2 regions of the Kitasatospora atroaurantiaca genome follow, and region 1 is predicted to be linked to the other one. Evidence: riboswitches for the same ligand, from Rfam matches in the RefSeq annotation. Region 1 holds a riboswitch; the other holds the start of a gene.

Region 1 (3,813 bases):
GCTTCTCGGGGGTCTGCGCGAAGTTGCTGATCACCAGGAAGGAGCCGTACATCCCGAAGCCGATGAGCAGGCCGGAGATGTTGGTGAAGGCGACGGCCGGGCGGGACATCATCTTCATGTCCACCAGCGGGTGGCTGACCTTGGTCTCGATGACGATCCAGACCAGCGCGATCACGGCGGCGACGGCGAACAGGCCGAGGGTCTTGTTGGACGTCCAGCCCCAGTGGTTGCCCTGGCTGACGGCGACCAGCAGGGCGGAGAGCCAGCCGGCCAGGGTCAGCGCGCCGAGCGGGTCGGCGCCGCCGTCCTTGTCGATCACCGGGTCCTTGGGGACGCGCAGGGCGACCAGGGCGACCGCGATCAGGCCGAAGACGAGGCCCATCCAGAAGATGGACTTGTAGCTCCAGTGCTCCAGCAGCAGGCCGGTGGCGACCAGGCCGAGGCCGCTGCCGACGCCCATCGAGGCGCTGATCAGGGCGACCCCGCCGGTGACCTTCTCCCGGGGGAGCTCGTCACGCACGATGCTGATCGCCAGCGGCAGCACGCCACCGCCGGCGCCCTGCAGGACGCGGGCGACGACCAGCCAGGTGAAGGAGTGGGTCCCGACCGCGAGCGCGGAGCCGGCCACCAGGCCGGCCAGCGAGACCAGCAGCATCGGCTTGCGGCCGCGCAGGTCGCCGAAGCGGCCGAGCAGCGGGGTCAGCACGGCGGCGGAGAGGAGGTTGGCCGTCATCAGCCAGGTGATGTTGGAGCCGGAGACGTTCAGCTCCTTGGCCAGCGACGGCAGGATCGGCACGACCGCGGTCTGCACCACGCTGAACGCCAGCATCGCCAGTACCAGGGCGGGGAGCACACGTGCGCTGCTCGGCTTCGCGGCCGTGGCGGTGGGCTGTGGTGCCTCACTCACGGTTCTTCCTCCAGTTCAGGCCACCCGAGCGATGTGCTTCAGATGGGCGAAAGTAAACGAACTGAAGTAACCATGCAGCCAGATACTTCACTATGTCAAATATCGACTGGTGAAGCTTAGGCGACGCAACGGCCCCGGCCCGCCGAGGAGCGGGCCGGGGCCGTTGGACTCACCGGGGTCGTTGGACTCAGGAGGGGCGAAGCGGCTCCGGCCGAGGCGAGTCCGGCATTGGGGCCTGCGCCGCGGCGGGGGCCGGGGCGTCGGCGGCCGGCTCGGCACCGGCGCTGTCGTCGATCTCGACGTGCTCGCGGCGCAGCTCCTCGCGCACCACGTGGTCGTCGGTGTAGCGCTCGACGACCAGTCGCACCCGCTCGATCGGCACCAGGTACTTGCGCACCATCGGCCGCTCCTCCCGCAGCGTGACCTCCTCGACCGCCTCGGCGATCTCCTCCTGGGTCAGCGCGTCCCGCTCGCCCTCGGTGACCGGCACCCGCTCCACCCGGACCCGCTCCCGCACCACCGGCACATGGCGCTCGACCGTCTCGCTGGTCACGTACTTGCGGAGCCGGGCCGTGTACGTCACCTGCCACTCGGTGGTGATGTCGAGCCGCTCCTCGCGGCAGGTGACCTCCAGCGGCCCGTTCGGGGTGCTGGTCATCGGCGCGTCCGATGCCGGGACGGGCTGCGCGACGGTCGGGGTCATGGACCGTACGTTGGTCTCGGAGGTCTCGGGGATGGACTTCTCGACCGTTGGGGACGGCTTCTCGTGATCGGTGAGCGGTGCGGTGAACGGCATCGTTGCGGCCTCGGTCTTCGGGGGTGCGGGGGCGGGGGCGGCGGGGACTGCGCCGAAGTCGAGGTCGGCGCCCTTCGGTGCGACGGAGCCGTTGGTGGCCGAGGCGGGGGGAGTGCCGCCGGCGTCCAGCCCGTAGTAGCGGTAGAGCTGGAGCTCCTGGGCCGGGGACAGGTGCTGGCCCACGCCGAAGTCGGGAGACTCCTTGATCAGGGACTTGTCGTACGGGACCTTGAGCTCCTCGCCCGAGAACTCGCTGGTGGTCAGCGGGACGAACGCGTCCCGGCCGAAGATCCCGGTGCGGACCGCGGCCCACTCGGGCTCGCCGGTCGCGTCGTCGAGATACACCTCGTCGACCGTGCCGATCTTGTCACCGTTCCGGTCGACCGCCTTGTGCCCGATCAGGTCTCGCGGATCGATATCGGTCTGCACGCTTTCCTCCAGTCCAACTGCTCCTGTGGAATCTCCGTCAGGGGGCGGTTGGAGGAGCTGCCCATCCGCCACTTCACACGAAAAGGCATCAATCGGGCACCTGCGACCCGAGCGCGGCCGTCCGGGATACCACTGGGCCGTCCGGGGTACTTCGCACCCGTACCGACGGCCCCGCCCTGACCGGTGATCTGCGGGGATTCCGCTGGTACCCTGGGCGCGACCGCCGAGCCCGCGCGGGAGAGTCCCCGACCCCGTGAAACAGCGAGGCAGGGGCGCCGAAGGAGCAACTCCTCCCCGGAATCTCTCAGGCATCCGTACCGCGTGGGATAGGTCACTCTGGAAAGCAGGGCAGGACCGCCGGCGCAGGAGCCGGTGGCCACCACCCTCACCGACGGTGCAAGTCGACGGGATGCCAACGGGCGCCGGTACGACGAAGCTCTCAGGTACAGATGACAGAGGGGGAGGCTTACGGGTTCGTGCGTTGAAGGCCTCCCACGGCGGCCGTCCGGCGTGCGTACCCCCGCCGGTCCGTGACCAGGAGGCCTCGACCCCCATGAACGCCCAGCCGATCACCGGTCGCACCCACAGCGACGCGACGCTCACCGAGCTCGAGCAGGCCAGCCCCTTCGAGACCCGCCACATCGGCCCCGACGCGGCCGCACAGGACAAGATGCTCGCCCACGTGGGCTACGGCTCGCTGGACGAGCTGTCCGACGCCGCCGTGCCCGAGGCGATCCGCAGCCTCACCGCGCTCGGCCTCCCCGCGGGCCGCAGCGAGGCCCAGGTGCTCGCCGAACTCCGCGAGCTGGCCTCCCGCAACCAGGTCCTCCAGCCGATGATCGGCCTGGGCTACTACGGCACCTTCACCCCGCCGGTGATCCTGCGCAACGTGCTCGAGAACCCCGCCTGGTACACCGCCTACACCCCGTACCAGCCGGAGATCTCGCAGGGCCGCCTGGAGGCGCTGCTCAACTTCCAGACCCTGGTCTCCGACCTCACCGGCCTGGCCACCTCCGGCTCCTCGCTGCTCGACGAGGGCACGGCGGCCGCCGAGGCGATGGCGCTGGCCCGCCGTGTCACCAAGGTCAAGGGCGGCGTCTTCCTGGTCGACGCCGACACGCTGCCGCAGACCATCGCGGTGATCCAGACCCGCGCCGAGCCGACCGGTGTCGAGGTGGTCGTCGCCGACCTCTCCGCCGGCATCCCGGCCGAGATCGCCGAGCGCGGCGTCTTCGGTGCGCTGCTCCAGTACCCGGGTGCCTCGGGCGTCGTGCGGGACCTCAAGCCCGTCATCGAGCAGGCCCACGGCCTGGGCGCGGTCGTCGCCGTCGCCGCCGACCTGCTGGCCCTCACCCTGCTGAAGTCGCCGGGCGAGCTGGGCGCCGACATCGCCTGCGGCACCTCGCAGCGCTTCGGCGTGCCGATGGGCTTCGGCGGCCCGCACGCCGGCTACCTGGCCGTCCGCGCCGAGTACGCCCGCAACCTGCCCGGCCGCCTGGTCGGCGTCTCCGTCGACGCCGACGGCAACCGCGCCTACCGCCTGGCCCTGCAGACCCGCGAGCAGCACATCCGCCGCGAGAAGGCCACCTCCAACATCTGCACCGCCCAGGTGCTGCTCGCCGTGATGGCCTCGATGTACGCGGTCTACCACGGCCCCGACGGCCTGGCCGACATCGCCCGC
Region 2 (3,813 bases), 4.1 Mb from region 1:
CGGGACGAGCGTCAGCGGCCCTGGTAGCCGGGCCAGGGCTGCTGGGGCCAGCCCGGGGCGGGCGGACCCTGGGGCGGGCCCTGAGGGGCGCCGCCGTAGCCGTAGCCGGGGTACGGCGCGGGGGGAGGCGGGGCCAGCTGCGCGTCGCGGTCGAAGAACGGCCGGGCGTGCGCCCGCATCCACATGGCGACCGGGTCGTACTCGTCGGCCAGCACGACGGTGGAGACCGCCAGGCCCTCGGGGGCGTGCGCGACCGCCCGCTGCACCAGGGCCCTCGCCGCCTCGACGGCGGGCGGGGAGGTGTCGTACAGCTCCAGGCCGATCGCCAGGTACGGCTCGCCGAGTGCCGGGCGCACCCAGGCCCGGCGCAGCGCTCGGACGGGGCGGACCTCGGCGGCCTGCTGCTCCAGCAGGCCGTAGAACTGCGGTGCCTGGACCTGGGGTTCACCCAGCTGGAGCGGGCCGGCCGGCAGCCGGTCGAGCCCGGCCGCGACCCGGCGCAGGTCGGCCCAGGGGATGCCGACGCCACCGCCGGGGACGTGCGGATTCAGCCAGAGGCCCCAGCGGGTGCGGTACAGCGCGTTCGCGATCTCCGGGCCGGAGATCACCTCGTGCGCGCGGGCCCAGCCGCTCGCGGCGAGCTGCTCGGGGGAGGTGACGGCGGGGGCGTAGCCGTGGCCGCTGATGTCCATGTTCCCGTACTGGGCGTCCGGGCTGCCGGGGGTGCCGTGCCAGAGCAGCATCCAGACCTGGCCCTCGGCCAGGGCGCGCAGCAGGTTCTCGTACGCCTCGTACCCCTCCGGCGCGACCTCGCCGAGGGCGCGCTCGATCGCGCCGCCGCCTGCCGCTCCGGAGCTCATGGGCCCTCTTCCGTCGTCTTCCGATGTCGCCGCACGGGTGTCGTTGCACGGTCTGTCGGGGAGCACCTTATTGGGCCGGGCCGACAGCCGTCATACCACCGTCCCCCTACCGGCCGGTCACCCCCGGGCGTAGAACGGCTGCACCCGGGTGAGCAGCCACTCCACGACCGGGTCCGCGACCAGGTCGAGCAGCACCAGATGGACGCCCCAGGGCAGCGGGGCGGTTCCCAGGGCGCGGCCGAGCGCCTCGTTGGCCTGGCCGGGATCGGTGGGCATGGCGGGGTCGAACTGGACGCCGACGAACAGCGCCGGGGCCTCCCCCTCCACACTCGCCAGCGCCCGGCGGGCCGTCAGGACGCCCGGCAGCGCGGCGAGTTCGGAGGCGGCTGCGGCAAGGAAGGCGTACGGCTCCTCGTGCGGCTCGAGCTCCCGCAGGGCGACCCGCGCGCCGTCCGGCTGCTGCTGCCAGCGCTCGCCCTGCGGACCGCGCCGCAGCTCGCCGACCCCCTCCGGCGGCACCGGGATGCCCACCGGGGCCTCCGGGTTGACGGCGATGCCGACGCCGAGCGGCAGCCCGCGGGCGAACTCCCAGACCGGGGCGATCGCGAAGGCCATCCCCGGGGCGTGCTGCAGGAACTGGTCCTGCGAGGAGAAGACCGGCACGTACGGGGTGCCCGCGAGCTCGATGGTGGGCAGGTCGAGCGCCTGGCCCTGCGGGTCGGCACCAGCCGGCAGCGGGATCCAGACCTGACTGCGTGCCAGCACCTCGATCACCCTGGGCGTCGCACCCGGGTCCCCGAGGGCGGCGGTGAGCACCTGCTCCAGCTCGTTGGCGGGCCAGCTGCCGCCGGGTGGAGCCGCGCCCGGCTCGGCCCATGCCTGTGTCTCGCCCGCCGGGTAGCCCATCGGCCTCTGTACCGCCCCTCGTCTGATCGCGCTGCGAAAAGCCTAGCGTCCGGCGCCAGGGCGCGGCCCCTCTCCCGCGGAGCGCTCGGGGCATGCCATGATGAGCGCGCCCAAACTTCATATCGGCCGTTCGAACCCGCGCGGGAGAGTCCGGAGTGCCCCTGGGGGTACAGCCGGCGCCGAAGGAGCAAGTCCTCCCCGGAATCTCTCAGGCACCCCTACCGCATGGGCGAGGCACATCTGGAAAGTGGACACGGCCGCGCCGTGCGCCCACCCACGGTGCAAGCCGCCATTCTTAGTGGCGGTGAAGCTCTCAGGTTGTGACGACAGACGGGGAGACTCCACCCCCGCATGCCCGTAAGCAGCCAAGGAGTCCCGCCACCATGTCCCCTCGCCTCACCGCACTCGACTCGCTGCACCGCGCCCTCGGCGCGACGATGACCGACTTCGCCGGCTGGGACATGCCGCTGCGCTACGGCAGCGAGCGCGAGGAGCACGTCGCGGTCCGCACCAAGGCCGGTCTGTTCGACCTGTCCCACATGGGCGAGATCACCGTGACCGGCCCGCAGGCCGGCGAGCTGCTCGACCACGCGCTGGTCGGCTTCATCTCGGCGCTGGGCGTGCTGCGCGCCCGCTACACCATGATCTGCCGCGAGGACGGCGGCATCCTGGACGACCTGATCGTCTACCGCACCGCCGAGAACGAGTACATGGTCGTCGCCAACGCCTCCAACGCCCAGGTGGTGCTGGACGCGCTGACCGAGCGTGCGGCCGGCTTCGACGCCGTCGTCCGCGACGACCGGGACGCGTACGCGCTGCTCGCCGTCCAGGGCCCCGAGGCCAACGGCATCCTCGCTTCCGTCACCGACGCCGACCTGCCCGGCCTCAAGTACTACGCGCTGCTGCCCGCCACCGTGGCCGGCAAGGACGTCTGGCTCGCCCGGACGGGCTACACCGGCGAGGACGGCTTCGAGATCTTCTGCGCCCCGGCCGACGCCGAGCACCTGTGGCAGGCGCTGACCGAGGCCGGCTCCGCCCAGGGCCTGGTCCCCTGCGGCCTGTCCTGCCGGGACACCCTGCGCCTGGAGGCGGGCATGCCGCTGTACGGGCACGAGCTGAACACCGACCTCACCCCGTTCGACGCCGGTCTCGGCCGGGTCGTCCGCTTCGACAAGACCACCAACGGCGGCGCCTTCGTCGGCCGCAAGGCCCTTGAGGAGGCCGCCGCACAGGCCGAGACCAACCCGCCGCGCAAGCTGGTCGGCCTGGTCTCCGAGGGCAAGCGCGTCCCGCGAGCCGAGTACGCCGTCGTCAGCACGGACGGCACGCCGATCGGGCGGATCACCTCCGGCGCCCCCTCCCCCACCCTGGGCAAGCCGATCGCCATCGCGTACGTGGACGCGGCGTTCGCCGAGCCCGGTACGGCCGTGGCCGTCGACGTGCGCGGCAAGCACGAGCCGGTCGAGGTCGTCGCGCTGCCGTTCTACAAGCGCGCCCGCTGAGCTCGCTGAGCCGTAGTACCCCCCATGTCCGGTCCGCTCAGCGGACGGCTTCGCCCTACCCTCTTGCGATCCTGGAGAATGACGCCATGAGCAACCCCACGCACCTGCAGTACACCAAGGAGCACGAGTGGCTGACCGCCGCTGCCGACGGTGTGTCGACGGTCGGCATCACCGCTCACGCGGCCGACGCGCTCGGTGACATCGTGTACGTGCAGCTCCCCGAGGTCGGGGAGACCGTCACCGCAGGTGAGACCTGTGGCGAGCTCGAGTCCACCAAGTCGGTCAGCGACCTGTACTCGCCCGCCACCGGCGAGGTCGTCGAGGTCAACCAGGCCGTCATCGACGACCCGGCCCTCGTGAACGCCGAGCCCTTCGAGGGCGGCTGGCTGTTCAAGGTCCGGGCCGAGGCGACGGACAGCCTGCTCGACGCCGACGAGTACGCCGCCTTCATCGGCGCCTGACCCACCTGTGACGGGGGCGGCCGCAGCGCGGCGGCCGCCCTTCCCCCCGCTTGGCCCCACTGCCCGCTCCGCCCCAGGGAAGAC

Evidence for each region. A riboswitch is a leader RNA that binds a small molecule or an ion and turns the genes downstream of it on or off. The one in region 1 is predicted to bind glycine.
Region 2: another riboswitch for glycine. It lies ahead of gcvT (glycine cleavage system aminomethyltransferase GcvT); the one in region 1 lies ahead of gcvP (aminomethyl-transferring glycine dehydrogenase).

What each region holds. Positions count from the first base shown of each region.
Region 1 is NZ_VIVR01000001.1:1,013,579-1,017,391, reverse strand. Features, by position in the region: gene FB465_RS04650 (MFS transporter) at 1-907, opposite strand, end outside; gene FB465_RS04645 (PRC and DUF2382 domain-containing protein) at 1,095-2,132, opposite strand; glycine riboswitch at 2,357-2,462, shown strand; glycine riboswitch at 2,464-2,595, shown strand; gene gcvP (aminomethyl-transferring glycine dehydrogenase) at 2,686-3,813, shown strand, end outside.
Region 2 is NZ_VIVR01000001.1:5,099,448-5,103,260, reverse strand. Features, by position in the region: gene FB465_RS23270 (enhanced serine sensitivity protein SseB C-terminal domain-containing protein) at 12-860, opposite strand; gene FB465_RS23265 (enhanced serine sensitivity protein SseB C-terminal domain-containing protein) at 978-1,766, opposite strand; glycine riboswitch at 1,898-2,000, shown strand; gene gcvT (glycine cleavage system aminomethyltransferase GcvT) at 2,150-3,268, shown strand; gene gcvH (glycine cleavage system protein GcvH) at 3,355-3,729, shown strand.